DNA from 3 places in the Yersinia alsatica genome. Region 2 is predicted to be linked to each of the others. Evidence: predicted binding sites of a transcription regulator. Region 2 holds the regulator's gene; each other region holds the start of a gene.

Region 1 (5,520 bases), 2.0 Mb from region 2:
GCTTTTAGCGGTGCATTAGTCACTGGCGCATCCAGCTTGCGCTCAGCACGTTCCCGAGCCAGCTCGGTGACCAGATAATCGCGCTCTTTTGCTGATAGCCATTTGGCCTCTTCTGGCCGGTCACTGATAACAAACCACCACATCACCAGCACCACGGCTGACAGCGAGCCTTCCAGGAAGAACAGCCAACGCCAATCTAGCGCATTGATGATAAAACCGGATAGCGGTGCGGTGAACATGCCGCCGATGGGGGCAAACATCATCACGAAAGCATTGGCGCGGCCAATTTCACGTTCCGGGAACCAGTTGCTGACCATGGTCAACACCACCGGTAACATGCCGCCCTCGGAAACCCCCAGCACAAAGCGCAGGAATAACAGTTGATAATGGTTAGTGACAAAGCCCGTCAAGATAGAAACGACGGCCCAAACCATAAGAGAGTAAGCAATAAATTTTCTGCCGCTGCCATGAACAGCAATACGGCCACCCGGTACTTGTAAAAATAAATAGCCAATAAAGAAAATACCGCCCGCTAAACCGGCCATTTGGCTGGTAATAGCCAGATCACTTTCCATACCGCCCGGTAGTGCAAAACTAATATTAACCCGGTCCATAAAAGAAATAATACAAGCAATCATTATTGGAACAATAACGCGAAACCAACGGGCATTAGGGATCTTACTGTCCATATATATACGCCTTATGATAATAGCAAAGGATTACCCTGCACCACGAATAAAGGTGCAGGATAGGGCGAAAGCAAATAAGGGATATTTGCTACTGTTAATTAAAATTCACAAAATATTTTTATTATTACTAATATTTAGTTTATTTATAGATGATTGCAGTTGGCGCTGTTTTACCGGAGAAATGGGCTAGAATATTTGAGAAGACAATATCGCTCATTTGAATTCGAGTTTCAGTCGTAGCACTGGCAATATGCGGCAGCAATACAACATTATCCATATCAATCAAGGCTTGTGGCACATTAGGCTCATCTGCAAATACATCTAAACCAGCACCACCAATCTCTTGCTGCTGTAATGCGTGAATTAAGTCATCCTGATTAACCATGCTGCCACGCGCAATATTGATCAGTAGTGCATGATTTGGCATAGCCGCAAAAGTGGTTTTATTCACCAGACCGGCACTGTCTTTCCCACCCGAGATAGCCACCACCAAAATATCACTTTGTTTGGCAAGAGTGATTAAGTCCGGCACATATTGGTATGGCAGGCTCTCGATATGTACAGTGTCGGTATAAGCAATTGGCATATCGAAACCCGCGGCACGGCGGGCAATGGCCTGACCAATCCGCCCCATACCAAAGATACCCAGACGTTTACCCGTCACTTTAGCGGATAATGGCAGGCTGCTATGTGGCCACTGCCCGGCACGCAGGAATTTATCGGCCTGGCATAAACGGCGCGAGGTAGCAATAATCAGCCCCAACGCAGTGTCAGCCACATCGTCAGTCAATACTCCCGGTGTCGTGGTCACAATGATATTACGCTCACGAGTCATATCCAGATCCACTGCATCCGTGCCCACCCCAAATATTGAGATAATCTGCACTTCAGGTAATAACGCCAGCACCTCGTTGGTCACACCAATATCACCGCGGGTCACAATACCTTTAATATTCTTGCCCTGCTCTGCTAGAAATTCAGCTGGATCAGTCACCTGGAAGAGTTTATGAACAGTAAAATTTTGTTCCAGCTTCTCAGTTAAATAGTCCATTACCGGGGCGATAATCAATACGGCTTGTTTGCTGTTTTTCATTACGAGTACCTGATCATGTCAATAAATCAAAAAACCAGAATGGCGGCAGGTAATCATTGGATGATTGAGCCATTCAGCGAATGTGGTTATGAGACCTGTTTTCAATGTTTTATTTTGTGATGTGGGTCACTGTAAATCATGTTAAGAAAACATGTTACCGGTAACGTGATCGACCTATCATTGCTTATGCTGAATTGTTTCAGCCAATCAAATAGGCGTTAATGATTTATGTAACTCATTAATTAAAATGTTATCGGTTGGCGCTATTTGTTATGGCGGGAAATACAATTATGCTTGGGTCATTAGCGGGGAAAGCCACTGCCATCGAAGAACACAATGGCAGTTTTTGGCAGTAGACCGGCCTTTTAACAACGGCGTAAAGGTTAAATAGTTCCGCCGAGTGAAATACGATAATGGAGATCAACTTGTTCAATTGTAGGGATTTTTTTGATTTTCTTAATCAAGATTTCCGCTGCGACTTTGCCCATTTCAAAACGTGGCGTGGTGACACTGGCCAGCACCGGTGTCGTCGCCTGACCAATATCCAACCCATGGAAACCGGAAATTGCCATTTCCGCTGGCACCGCCATACCCAGTTTTAAGCATTCTTGTAACACGCCCACAGCCATATCATCATTGGTACAAAAAATAGCATCGACCTGCGGATACATTTGTCGTGCCAATGCCAACATGCCAGCACCAATAGAGACTGACGAAACTTTATTTGGGGTAATGTGCAAAGGCGAGAATCCAGCATCACTCATCGCTTGGCTATATCCTTGATAACGCTTGCGATCTCGCACATCGGACATCGAGCCAAAATAGACAATATTCTGCTTACCACTGGCCAACAGTGTTGCCGTCATATCATAGGCGGCCTGATAATTATTAAAACCCACAGTAATTCGATTGGATTGTGGCTCCAGATCCATTACCTGTGCCACGGGAAGTTCCGAAGCATTCAAATACTTATCAGCACGTAAGGTATGTTCAGAGTCAGTCAGGATCAGCCCTGAAATCTGGCAGGAGAGTAGATTGATTATCTGCTCCTCTTCACGTTCTTTATTGTAGTTATAGTTAACGACTAACGTTTGATAGCCGCTCGCCGCAGTGACCGATTCAATACCCGCCAGTAAATCAGAGAAAATCTGGTTATTAAACGATGGTACCAAGATACCAATGCGCGGGCTTTTTTGATTAAGGCTAGTTTCCCCATCAGAATCAACGCTGTAATTTACTTCAGCCATCACCTGAGCAATACGCTCACCGGTTTCCGGAGCCACTTTTTCCGGCGTGCGTAAGTAGCGGCTGACGGTCATTTTAGTTACACCGGCTAGCAACGCGATATCCTGTAACGTAACACGCTGGTTTTTCATGGCTTATACCTGGCAGTCGGGTGCGGGAAGAGTGAAAATGATTATGCACTGTTAGTACGGATAATGAAAAGCATGTTACGGGTTAAAAATGCCATAACAACCATGCTGGATATTATTAAGTTAGTTTATTATCAATATGTTAATTCTATATCTAGCCCTAAAATGGTCAAGACTTTGGCTGATAGACCGATTTCGTCGTCATCAAGGCGATGTCGCTCACGTAAGTGGTAACAGCTTGTCGTAACATGATTTAAAGTGATCTGCATCACAGTTTACTAAGACGGAAAACGGTTTGATAGGCACATGTTTTCATGTCCACCACTTTATAGATTTTCATATTACTGACAGTTAAGTTATTACTGTATTAATTCGGCAGTAATCCGGCAATGATTTTTATTTTATATGTCGCTTAATTCGCGTCATCAGGAATTCATTATGAAGAATTTATTTTCGTTAGAAAAACGCAAAGTATTAATTACCGGTTCTGCACAAGGTATCGGATTCTTATTAGCAAAAGGCCTGGCCGAATTTGGTGCGGAAATCATTATCAATGATATTACCGCGGAACGTGCAGAGAAAGCAGTTGCTGAATTACGTGCCAGTGGTTTTATTGCTCATGCTGCCGCATTTAATGTGACTGACCACGATGCAGTTAATGATGCTATTGCACAAATAGAAAACAACATTGGTGCTATTGATATCTTAATTAATAATGCCGGTATTCAGCGTCGCCATGCTTTTACTGAATTCCCGGAAAAAGATTGGGACGATGTTATTGCAGTCAACCAAAAATCCGTATTTTTGGTTTCACAAGCAGTGTCCCGCTATATGGTCAAACGTCAACGCGGCAAGATTATCAATATTTGCTCAATGCAGAGTGAATTAGGCCGCGACACTATCACGCCATATGCCGCCTCTAAAGGAGCAGTCAAGATGCTGACGCGCGGCATGTGTGTCGAACTGGCCAGATACAACATTCAGGTCAATGGTATTGCTCCTGGCTATTTCAAAACGGAGATGACAAAAGCACTGGTCGATGACCAAGCCTTCACCGATTGGTTGTGCAAACGTACCCCAGCAGCTCGTTGGGGTGATCCGGAAGAGTTGATTGGTGCCGCAGTGTACCTGTCTTCCAAAGCTTCTGATTTTGTTAATGGTCACCTGTTATTTGTTGATGGTGGCATGTTGGTCGCTGTTTAATCTTCGCCATTGACGTTGCGAAGCGTTAACCCATTAACGAATTACCGAGGGAAGTTATGTCCGGTAAATGCATTATTGTCATGGGCGTTTCCGGCACCGGTAAATCCTGTGTCGGCCAAGCATTGGCGCAAGCGCTAAGTGCCAAATTTATAGACGGCGATGACTTGCATCCTCGCGCTAATATCCAAAAAATGGCGTCAGGTCAGCCTCTTAATGATCAAGACCGTGCCCCTTGGCTCGAGCGACTAAGTGACGTGGCCTATAGCCTGCAACAAAAAAATGAAGTGGGTTTCTTAGTGTGTTCAGCCTTGAAAAAACAGTATCGCGACCGCCTGCGTGAAGGTAATCAGGGGGTATGTTTTCTGTGGTTGACCGGTGATTATGATTTGGTATTGCACAGGATGCAGCAACGGGCTGGGCATTTTATGCCGGAGAGCCTGTTAAAAAGCCAGTTCGCAACACTGGAAACCCCAGATGCCCGCGAGCCAGACGTGATTGCCATCGATATCTCGCCCGATGTTGCCGGTGTTGTTGAACACTGCATTGCCGCGCTAGAGCAAGAGAGCAACGTGAGCCATTGTGCTTAAGCACTCTCGGCATAATGCCGACCTAAGAATTTAGGAATTGTTATGATACTTGATGAACTGAAAAATGCGGTGAATAACCCACTCTATCCAGATGCTATCCGCCGCACACTGGCTGCGATCGCTAATATGGATTTAGCTAATCTACCGGCGGGCGAACAAGAAATTGAAGGCCGCGAGATTTACCTGAATCATATTATTGCCAGCAGCAAGCCACTCTATGAACAAGCCCCTGAATTGCATCGTTACTACATTGATATTCATATTCTACTGGAAGGCAGCGAAGTGATTGGAGCGTCGCCCTCAACTCAGGGCCAGCGCCCAACAATGGATTTTGATACTGAGCGCGACTACGGCTTGTTTGAAGGGATCACCACGGAAACCTTGTTAACACTGGCTCCCGGTGATATCGCCATATTGTTCCCTGGCGAGTTGCATCGCCCAATGGGGACATTGACCGAGGTCGCCCCACTACGCAAAATAGTGGTTAAGGTTGCGAATCATCTGCTGTAATGTGACTTTGCTAAGGTTTTATCCAGCAAGCAATGGTGTCTTTCATCACCGCCAGACGTTTTTCT
Region 2 (5,520 bases):
GGCTTTCCCCTTATCTGGAGCAGCAGTCATGATGATCCCTTGGCAGCAAATCGACAGTGAAACACTGGACAGTTTGCTGGAAGCTTTTGTCCTACGTGAAGGTACTGACTACGGTGAACACGAGCGCTCATTGGCGCAGAAAGTCGAAGATGTTCGCCGCCAGTTGGTCAGTGGTGAAGCGGTATTAGTGTGGTCTGAGTTACACGAAACCATCAATATTATGCCGCGCGGCGCATTTCGTGCTGGAGCAGAAGAGTCCCAATAGCCCTTGCCTTGTCACGCGAGCCTTTAAGTAAAATCAGAGTGACAAGCCGGAGACTTTGCCCTAAAAATAACCATTAACCATAAAAAAACAGGCAATTTCAGCCCGTCCACTGAGTTAACTAACCCCATGGAGTTACAGCTAATATGTCAACTAAACATCCGGTTATAGCCGTTACCGGCTCAAGTGGCGCAGGGACGACAACCACCAGCCTGGCGTTTCGCAAGATTTTTCAGCAATTGAATATCCGCGCGGCGCAAATTGAAGGTGACAGCTTCCATCGCTACACCCGCCCCGAAATGGATGCCGCTATCCGTAAGGCCCGGGATCAAGGTCGGCATATTAGCTATTTTGGCCCAGAGGCCAATGATTTTGGTCAGTTAGAAGAGAGTGTTTCGCAATATGGCGCGTTGGGTACCGGACGCTCACGTAAGTATTTGCACACCTATGATGAAGCGGTGCCCTATAACCAGATTCCCGGCACTTTCACCCCGTGGGAGGCCCTGCCAGAACCCACCGACGTGCTGTTTTATGAAGGTCTGCACGGCGGTGTCGTGACCGAGCATCATGATGTGGCGAAACATGTGGATTTACTGGTCGGCGTGGTGCCAATAGTCAATCTGGAGTGGATTCAAAAACTGGTGCGGGATACTGGCGAACGTGGTCATTCTCGTGAGGCGGTGATGGATTCGGTGGTGCGCTCCATGGACGACTATATCAATTACATTACGCCCCAATTCTCGCGTACCCATATTAACTTCCAGCGCGTGCCCACTGTCGACACTTCCAACCCTTTTGCCGCCAAAGCAATCCCATCGCTGGATGAAAGCTTCGTTGTTATTCATTTTAGAGGCTTGGATCAAATCGATTTCCCTTACTTGCTGGCAATGCTGCAAGGGTCGTTTATATCAAATATCAATACGTTGGTGGTGCCCGGCGGCAAGATGGGGCTGGCAATGGAGCTGATCATGGCTCCGCTGGTTCAGCAACTGTTGGAAGGTAAGAAAATTATTTAATCTTCTACGTACTTGAAGTGGCAACCAATATCTCCGCAGCTTCAAGTACGTAGAGTTTGCTTACGCGATTTCGCGGATTTCAAAACTGTGGGTAATCTTGGCCGCTTTCCCCAACATCAAAGAAACCGAGCAATATTTTTCAGCTGACAGCTCAACCGCCCGCTCAACAATTTTGTCGGTCAAACCTTTGCCACTGACAATAAAGTGCAGGTTGATTTGCGTAAACAAGCGCGGAGCCTCTTCCCGGCGCTGTGAAGTTAACGTCACTTCGCAATCGCGCACATCGTTACGCCCTTTTTGCAAAATAGACACGACATCAATGGCACTACAGCCGCCTGCTGACATTAATAGCATTTCCATTGGGCTTGGTGCTTTGTCTCCGGCATTACCATCCATCAAAACTTGATGACCTGATGCGGATTCACCCAAAAATGTCAGTCCTTCAACCCACTTTACACGTGCCTGCATAACTCTTGCTCCCGGTTAAATTTTCTGATTCAGACTACCCTTTCATTTACAAACTGGCAATGTAACCCGATGTTCATCATGCTGAAGCGATACAACACAAGACAGTAGCTTCATCCTGTGCTACAAACAGAACCGAAAGTGTTGTTTCTAGAATTAAATGGGGTAGTGATCAATACTCAGTGAAGGGTTTCTATCCGGTACGTATCTTGGCTATACCTTTCGGCAGTTGAGCAAATTAATATGCTAAGAGAAAGTGTATTTTATAAGCACGCCGTGCAGGGAACTCTGAGCCCTGTTAAGTTAGGCAGCGATAACAACAGAGGATAACAGCGAATGGTTCTCGGCAAGCCACAAACAGACCCGACTCTCGAATGGTTCCTGTCTCATTGCCATATCCACAAATATCCATCGAAGAGTACGCTAATTCACCAAGGTGAAAAGGCCGAAACGCTTTACTACATCGTGAAAGGCTCCGTTGCGGTGCTTATCAAAGATGAAGAAGGTAAAGAGATGATTCTCTCCTATCTAAACCAAGGGGATTTCATCGGCGAGCTTGGATTATTTGAAGAAGGCCAAGAACGTAGTGCCTGGGTCAGAGCAAAAACCGCCTGTGAAGTGGCTGAAATTTCTTACAAAAAATTCCGTCAGCTGATTCAGGTAAATCCAGATATCTTGATGCGCCTGTCTTCACAAATGGCGAGCCGCCTACAAATTACATCAGAGAAAGTGGGTAACCTCGCCTTCCTTGATGTAACTGGGCGCATTGCACAAACGCTGCTTAATCTGGCAAAACAACCTGATGCCATGACCCACCCAGATGGGATGCAGATTAAAATTACCCGCCAGGAAATTGGTCAAATAGTTGGCTGCTCCCGCGAAACTGTGGGGCGCATACTAAAAATGCTGGAAGATCAAAACCTGATCTCCGCACACGGTAAAACGATTGTCGTTTACGGCACCCGTTAATTCCCCATAAACCAGTGCCGATTACCCTCGGCACTGGTTTTCTTCGCTTGTGTGATTAATAAATTTCTGGGGCCTACATGAAGTGGCAACGGCTTATTTATCATCCTGAAGTTAACTATGCACTCCGCCAAACATTGGTTCTCTGCCTGCCCGCAGCATTGGGCTTTGCCATTGGCGATTTGCGGCTGGGATTAATGTTCTCCCTGATACCCGCATGCTGCAATATTGCCGCGCTAGATACTCCACACCAACATTTTTTCCGACGCCTGATTATTGGCGGCACCATTTTTACCCTGAGTAGCTTCCTAACCCAGCAGTTGCTGATGTGGGATATTCCGTTACCTTGGGTGATGTTGGGGTTGGCGCTCACTCTCGGAGTCTCTGGTGCTATTAGCCCGCTCAATGGCCGCATGTTACCTGCCGCACTGATCGCCGCCATATTCAGCCTCAGCATGGTAGGGCGCGCACCTATTTGGCAGGCACCATTGATGTGTGCGGTGGGGACCCTCTGGTACGGTGGTTTTACCTGGATCTGGTTCCGGCTCTGTAAAGACCAACCCATCCGCGAGCCTCTGAGCCAGCTTTATCGTTTACTGGCTGATTATTGCGATGCTAAATACAGTTTGTTTGACCAGCATCTTGAGCCAGAAAAAGCCATGCCGCCATTGCTCGACAGGCAACAAGCTATAATGGATAAAATTAATCAGCTTTATCAACAATTTAACTTGTTATCGAATGCCACTAAAACTGAGCAAAAGCGGCTAGTGGGCTTGTTCCAGATGGCACTCGATTTGCAGGAGCACATTACTGCGGCACTCAATCAGCCAGAAAAAGTGCAAGAGCTGATTGACCAGAGCCCGATAATTACGGTGCTTCACCGCAATATGGATAATATCTCGGCCCAGATGCGCACCATTGCCGACGATATTCTCTACCACCACCGCGCGAAAGAACATTTCAGTGCTGGCGATGCACTCGTCGAACTCGAAGAAATTGCCCAACAGCATCCAGACAATTCGGTTGCGCAATTCTGCTATTACCACATCAGCCATGTTACCCAGATCCTGAGTGACCGCCGTCCGCAATATGACCGCGACTTGATGGCCAGTCAGTTATCCCAACCTCTCTGGCCAGCATTCGTCAGCTATTTATCGTTTAAATCCAGTCCATTGCGCGATGCCGCCCGCATGGGGGTGACGTTGGCCGCAGGGAGCTACATCGGTACTCTGATCCACTTACCTAAACCTTACTGGATCTTACTCACCGTGATGCTGGTCACGCAAAACGGGTATAACGCCACCAAGATACGTATTCATCACCGTGCCATGGGGACTTTAATTGGGCTGATATTGGCGGCGGGTTTATTGCACTTACAGATGCCGGAAGGGACGACATTGAGCATTATGTTGCTCATCACTTTGCTCGCCAGTCTGGTACAGCGCAAAAACTACGGTTTATCCGTAATCGGCAGAACGATTACTGCGGTGTATATCTTGCAGTTATTGACCGGCGAAGGGGCTGACTTCTTAGTTCCGCGTTTGCTCGACACCTTGATAGGCTGTGCTTTGGCCTTTGCCAGCGCCCTGTGGTTGTGGCCTCAGTGGCAAAGCGGCCTGCTGCGTAAAAATGCCCATCAGGCATTGGAGAAATACCAGAAAATCCTACAATTGTTGCTGACCCCTGACCCGAATATTGGGCAACTGGCCTATGAACGGCTTCAGGTCAATAAAGCCAGTAATGCGGTGCTAAGTTCACTGAACCAGGCCATGCAAGAACCGGGATTTAACTCCAAATACTTGGCTGATATGCGGCTTTGGGCCACTCATAGCGAACTTGTTGTCGGACATATCAATGAAATGACGATCCTGACGCGAGAACATCCGTTAACAGAAGCAACCACCACGGCTGAACATGGTCATAGCCAGATGAGCATTAAACAGGCGCAGGATTACTTGCAGTTATGTGAGATTGCCATTCAGCAATGTCAGCAGCGGCTGGAGTCGGATAACAGTGAGGGGAATAACGATTTTGTCCAAATGCCCGATGTCGATGCTGATACCCAACTCTCTGAGCTGGAACGTAATTTACGTCGAATCTTGTCGCACCTCAGTGTGATGCACACGGTTTCATCGTTGGCCTGGCAGCAACAGCCCCACCACGGTATTTGGCGCAGCCGGAAGTTATAAGATTCTAAAGAGTTAATCAGGTTTAAAAACAAAAAGAGAGGCTAAGCGCCTCTCTTTATTACGATTTCTTGCGCCGTAACTCAGTGCGCATTAACCAAACTGGCGATGGCTGTTGCCAAACGCACCATCCCCTGCTCGATATCCTCCAGCTCAACCACCAGCGAAGGCGCTAAGCGCAACACATCCGGCCCGGCATTAAGGATCATCAAACCATTCGCTGCTGCTGCTGTCAGGAACTCGCGGGCGCGGCCACGGTATTGCGGCGTTAATTCTGCACCAATCAATAGCCCCATGCCACGAATGTCACTGAACACATGATAGCGGCTATTGATGTCTTGTAGAGCTTGCACAAACAGGCCGTGGCGCTGTTCAATGCCATCAAGTACCTCAGGGGTATTAATCACATCTAGCGCAGCCTCTGCGACCGCACAGGCCAGCGGATTGCCACCATAGGTGGTACCGTGGGTACCAACAGCCATGACTGAGGCAATCTCTTCTGTGGTGAGCATCGCGCTGATAGGGAAACCGCCCCCCAGTGCTTTGGCTGTGGTGAGAATATCTGGCGTCACACCATAATACATATAGGTAAACAGCTTACCGCTACGACCCATACCACTTTGCA
Region 3 (5,520 bases), 1.3 Mb from region 2:
TGGCTACACAAGGATACTTGCCGACACCGGAATACAGCCGCAATATGCGGCTGATTGGTCATAGTGATCAAGGCGGAAAACCCGATGGGGTGCAGGTTATGGTGCACCGCGGCTATGCCTATGTCGGTCATATGGTGTCGCAAGGTGTATCAATTATTGATGTGCGAGATGCAAAAAAACCTCGTCCCGCGGGTTTTATTGCCGCCCCAGCCAATACCTGGAATGTGCATTTGCAGGCCCATGATGACCTGCTTTTGGTGATTAATGCCCGAGATCTGTTCGCGGATGCCAGTTTTACCGAAGAAAAAGTGTATTACACTCGTTCGGTGGCGCAGACCGTCAGTACCCGTCAGGAAGGTCGCAGTTGGAGTGCCGGGCTGCGTATTTTTGATATTTCGACACCCGATAAACCGCGCGAGATAAGTTTCCTGCCGCTTGATGGCATTGGTATTCATCGCATCTGGTATGTCGGTGGGCGCTGGGCTTATGTTTCCGCATTGTTAGATGGCTACAGTGATTATATCTTTCTGACCATTGACCTGGCTGACCCGCAAAAGCCGCAGGTGGCTGGCCGCTATGCTTTGCCCGGTATGCATACCGCCGCCGGAGAACACGCAAGCTGGCCTGAAGGTAAACGCTATGCATTGCATCACGCCATTATCAGTGGCGACACCGCTTATGGCAGTTGGCGTGATGGTGGCTTGACCCTGTTGGACGTCAGTGACCGCCATGAGCCAAAACTGATTAGCCATCGCAACTGGAGCCCCCCTTTTGGTGGCGGTACTCACACCGCCCTGCCGCTACCCGACCGCGACTTATTAGTGGTGCTGGATGAGGCGGTATTAGATAATCAGGAAGATGGTGAGAAACACATTTGGCTGTTTGATATTCGCGAGCCAACTAATCCAGTAAGCATCTCGACCTTCCCTGTGCCGGATGAGCAAGATTATGTGAAAAAAGGCGCTCATTTTGGCCCGCATAATCTGCATGAAAACCGGCCCGGCAGCTTTATTAGCTCATCATTAATTTTTGCCACCTATCAAAATGCCGGCGTGCGTGCTTATGATATCAGCAACCCTTATCAACCCAAGGAAACCGGTGCGTTAGTCCCCGCCGCACCCGAAAAAATGATGGATAAACGGCCCGGACGCCCGCAAGTTATTCAGTCATGTGATGTGTTTGTTGATGCACAAGGGATTATCTACAGCACCGATTATAATGGTGGTCTCTCAATCATCGAGTATTTAGGTTAATTATCTATTAAAAGCAGGTCGATTTAGATCGATCTGCTGTTTGCGAAAAATTTTTCCTCCTACCCCCTCTCTTTCTCATCGTAATAGTCTACTGTAATTGGCTGAGCCGCTTTGTCGTCATGCTGTGCTAGTCATTTTTTTGATTGAAAAACAAGCATGTATGCCCAAATAATCAAAATAAGAAAATACCATGAAAGGTTTTCCATCGCGTGTTACCAACCTGCTGATTGCATCGCTAGTCTTGACCATAGGGCGAGCCGTCACCCTGCCCTTTATCACCATCTATCTGGCAGAGCATTTCCAGCTAGCGCCAGATAAGGTTGGACTGGTATTGGGGGCGAGTTTGACTCTGGGTATTTTCACCAGCCTTTACGGCGGCTATCTGGTTGATAAATTTAATAGAAAGCAGCTGATTCTGCTGGCGGTCGCGCTATTTTCAGTCACCTTCTTTACCCTGCCATGGATTGAGCATCCGGCGTGGATCATCCTGATTCTGGCCCTGCTGCACTCGGCATACTCGGTCTACAGTATTGCGATCAAAGCTTGTTTTGCCGACTGGTTGCCAGTCAATGAGCGAATCAGAGCCTTTTCAGCCAACTACACCTTGGTCAATGTCGGTTGGGCGATCGGCCCGGCGTTGGGGGTGTTGGTGGTCGGCATTGGCCCGCAAGCACCGTTTATTATTTCCGGCCTACTGGCACTGTCGGTTGTCATCATTCTGAAATTCAGGATAGACAGCACTGATATGTCAGTCGCAGAACGTTCACCTACTGAATCCGTACCTGATTTTCGCCAGACATTCCGCATTCTGCGTCATGATAAGCGACTGATTTATTTCACTCTCGGCAGCATGCTCAGCGCCATTGTCTTTGGCCAGTTCTCTGGCTATTTATCCCAATATCTGATTACCGTTTCCGATGCTAAATTTGCCTATCAGGTGATTGGCGCAGTGATGACCGTGAATGCGGTTATTGTGATTACTCTGCAATACTTATTAAGCCGCCGTATGAATCAGCAAAACTTAATGCGTTGGCTGGTGCTGGGTACCTTGTTCTTCATTATTGGCTTGTTCGGGTTTATGGCGGCTCAGGACTCAATTCCATTGTGGATGCTGGCAATGGCAATATTCTCATTGGGCGAAATTATTGTTATCCCGGTCGAATACATGTTTATCGATTTTATTGCTCCGGCGAATCTCAAAGGCAGTTACTATGGGGTACAAAACCTCGGCCAGCTAGGGGGTGCCGCCAACCCGGTGCTCTGTGGTTTCTTACTCGCGTATGCAGCACCACAAATGATGTTCTATATGCTGATTGTCGCCGCTCTGCTGGGGCTGATATTTTTCTATCGCGGTTACCAACTGGCTAAAGAACAAGAAAGTGCCGCCAAATGTCGTCGCTCTGATCTGGCTTAGGGTCACTAGAGCTAGTCGTGATTGGCATATTTCCATTAATATTATTCATAATGTGATTGCTAGCACATAACCATAGTTAATTGTATGATGAATGCATTCCGTCACTCAGGATCTTTTTTATGCGCAACGTGACTTCACTTTGTTGGCAGTACCTGCGGGCTTTCGCCATTATCTATCTGTGCTTATGGGCCGGTAAGGCTGTTGCCCTGCTGCTGCCTATCACTATTCCGGGTAGCATCATTGGCATGCTGATTCTGTTTGCCTTACTCGCCTCGCAGATCTTGCCGTCAACATGGGTAAAACCCGGCTGCCATATGCTAATCCGCTACATGGCACTGCTGTTTGTCCCTATCGGTGTCGGTGTAATGCAATATTACGATCAACTGACCAAGCAATTCGGCCCGATTGTCGTCTCCTGCTTTGTCAGTACCTTGATTGTGATGCTGGTGGTGGCCTACAGCTCACATTATGTCCATCGTGAACGCAAAGTAATTGGTTCTCCCACCCATACCGAGGAGGACAAATGATAAGCAACTTATGGTGGTCGCTACCGCTGACCCTAATCGTGTTTTTCAGTGCACGCCGTCTGGCGCGCTGGCTGAAAATGCCGCTGCTTAACCCATTATTGATATCTATGGTTGTTATCATCCCATTGCTGCTGGTCACGCATATGCCCTATGCCAACTATTTTGCTGGCAGCAAAATACTCAATGACCTGCTGCAACCTGCGGTGGTGGCATTAGCGTTCCCGCTGTATGAGCAGATACACCAAATTCGCGCCCGCTGGAAATCAATCATAAGCATCTGTTTTATTGGCAGTGTTACCGCCATGGTTACCGGTACCGCAGTGGCCTTATGGATGGGGGCAACCCCAGAAATTGCCGCCTCGGTATTACCTAAATCGGTGACCACACCCATAGCTATGGCGGTTGCCGAATCTATTCATGGTTTGCCAGCCATCAGTGCAGTATGTGTTATTTTTGTCGGTATTCTGGGGGCGGTATTTGGTCACAGCTTGTTGAATATATTAAAAATTACTACTAAGGCCTCCAGAGGTTTGGCGATGGGTACTGCTTCGCACGCCCTCGGCACGGCCCGCTGTGCCGAACTGGACTTTCAGGAAGGCGCATTCAGCTCATTGGCGCTGGTCATCTGCGGGATTATTACCTCACTGCTGGCCCCCTTCCTGTTCCCAGTGCTGCTACATTTATTTGGCTAAGAGCACCAATATTGCGGCATAAATTTGAGATACATCTCTCATTTGAGATTTTACTTGCATGAATTTCATATACAACGAGATCTACATCACACCAAGAAAGCAGTAAGCTGCCTAGAATAGTATCCCGTTACTATTGGAGAGAACCCTATGCAAGCACGTTTTCAAGCCCCTTGGGCTAAGCTGCCCACCTCACTGCAAACCGCACTTGAACCGATTTTGAGCGCAAACGATTTCGCTGCCATGCTGACAGCAGAGCAGGTGAAAACAGTGAAAAGCATCAGTGGGTTAGATGACGATGCGCTGGCATTTGCGTTGTTGCCATTGGCCGCAGCCTGCGCATTAACACCGGTGTCCCATTTTATGGTTGGGGCCATTGCCCGGGGTATCAGCGGTAATCTCTATTTCGGTGCCAATATGGAATTTGGTGGCGTACCGCTGCAACAGACTATCCATGCCGAACAATGTGCTGTAACGCACGCCTGGCTACGTGGCGAGGCCAGTTTGATCTCTATTACCGTCAATTACACGCCATGTGGTCATTGCCGGCAGTTTATGAATGAACTGAACAGCGGAACTGACCTGCACATTCATCTGCCGGGCCGTCCAGCTTCCACACTGGGGCAATATCTGCCGGACTCTTTCGGCCCGAAAGATTTAGCCATCACCACCTTGCTGATGGATCCAGTGGATCACGGCTATAAAGTGGCCCAGACGGATGCCCTGACTCAAGCCGCACTCGATGGCGCAAATCATAGCCATGCCCCTTACAGCCTTTCACACAGCGGTGTGGCGCTAGAAGCGGCTGACGGCTCGATATATGCCGGCCGCTATGCCGAGAATGCAGCATTTAATCCCAGCCTTCCACCGCTACAAGCGGCATTGATTCTGGCCAATCTTTCCGGCAAAGATTGTGGCACTATCCGCCGCGCAGTGCTGGTTGAAGGCAGTAAAGCTATGCTGACGCAGTGGGATGCAACCCAGTCAACGCTGGCGGCACTGGGCTGCACAGATGTAAAACGAGTGACATTTTAATTAAATCGTAGCCAAACCGGGGTGACATGATTAGCCCCGGTTATCACCCTGCCTTGCACTGTCGTTGATTTGTCCGCGCAACCAGCTGTGACCGTTTTTATCCTCATTGCGCCCATGCCATACCTGTACAAAGGAGAAGGAAGGTACAGTAAAAGGCAATATCAGTTGCTGCAATGCCTGGGTATCACATTGTCGTGCGACTACTCGGCTGGCGATAGTCAGCAGTAAATCAGTGCCCACCACCGCCTGTGGTGCTAGTAGAAAGTGCGGCATAATCGCCGCGATCCGCCGCTGTAATCCCCGCTCCGCCAGCACAGTCTCTACTTCTCCGCTGCTCTCCCCCTGCACCGATACCAATAGATGAGGCTGAGCCAGATAATCATCCAAAGTGATGTTTTTTTTCCGAACTAGTGGGTGAGTTTTATCTGCGACACACACAAAATGCTCCTCGAATAGCAGTGAAGAGCGCAGCGGCTGTGGCAATGTTGGGAATACCCCCAGCGCCAGATCCAGCTCTCCGGCCATAACTTGCGCCAGCATCTGTTCACGGCTGGCCTGCACCAGCACAATATCAACCCCCGGCGCACTCTGGCGTAGGCGTG

What was found. The regulator CRP, encoded in region 2, controls carbon source genes, mostly activating them, when cyclic AMP is high. The targets are predictions, from matches to a motif close to ATGTGANNNNNNTCACAT.
Positions count from the first base shown of each region.
Region 1: the regulator CRP is predicted to act here: its motif matches at 3,412-3,429, upstream of idnO (gluconate 5-dehydrogenase).
Region 3: the regulator CRP is predicted to act here: its motif matches at 2,718-2,735, upstream of N0H69_RS17455 (CidA/LrgA family protein).

Region 1 covers NZ_CP104006.1:2,321,453-2,326,972, reverse strand. The annotation lists gene N0H69_RS10350 (MFS transporter) at 1-689, opposite strand, end outside; gene N0H69_RS10345 (2-hydroxyacid dehydrogenase) at 829-1,782, opposite strand; gene N0H69_RS10340 (substrate-binding domain-containing protein) at 2,166-3,158, opposite strand; gene idnO (gluconate 5-dehydrogenase) at 3,594-4,358, shown strand; gene N0H69_RS10330 (gluconokinase) at 4,415-4,945, shown strand; gene N0H69_RS10325 (NanQ anomerase/TabA/YiaL family protein) at 4,988-5,455, shown strand; gene N0H69_RS10320 (TetR/AcrR family transcriptional regulator) at 5,466-5,520, opposite strand, start outside.
Region 2 covers NZ_CP104006.1:272,958-278,477, reverse strand. The annotation lists gene N0H69_RS01115 (hydrolase) at 1-32, shown strand, start outside; gene N0H69_RS01110 (YheU family protein) at 29-265, shown strand; gene N0H69_RS01105 (phosphoribulokinase) at 409-1,278, shown strand; gene N0H69_RS01100 (OsmC family protein) at 1,339-1,746, opposite strand; gene crp (cAMP-activated global transcriptional regulator CRP) at 2,080-2,712, shown strand; gene N0H69_RS01090 (YccS/YhfK family putative transporter) at 2,790-4,898, shown strand; gene argD (bifunctional acetylornithine/succinyldiaminopimelate transaminase) at 4,979-5,520, opposite strand, start outside.
Region 3 covers NZ_CP104006.1:3,901,381-3,906,900, forward strand. The annotation lists gene N0H69_RS17445 (LVIVD repeat-containing protein) at 1-1,253, shown strand, start outside; gene N0H69_RS17450 (MFS transporter) at 1,444-2,667, shown strand; gene N0H69_RS17455 (CidA/LrgA family protein) at 2,787-3,194, shown strand; gene N0H69_RS17460 (CidB/LrgB family autolysis modulator) at 3,191-3,886, shown strand; gene cdd (cytidine deaminase) at 4,034-4,918, shown strand; gene N0H69_RS17470 (LysR family transcriptional regulator) at 4,949-5,520, opposite strand, start outside.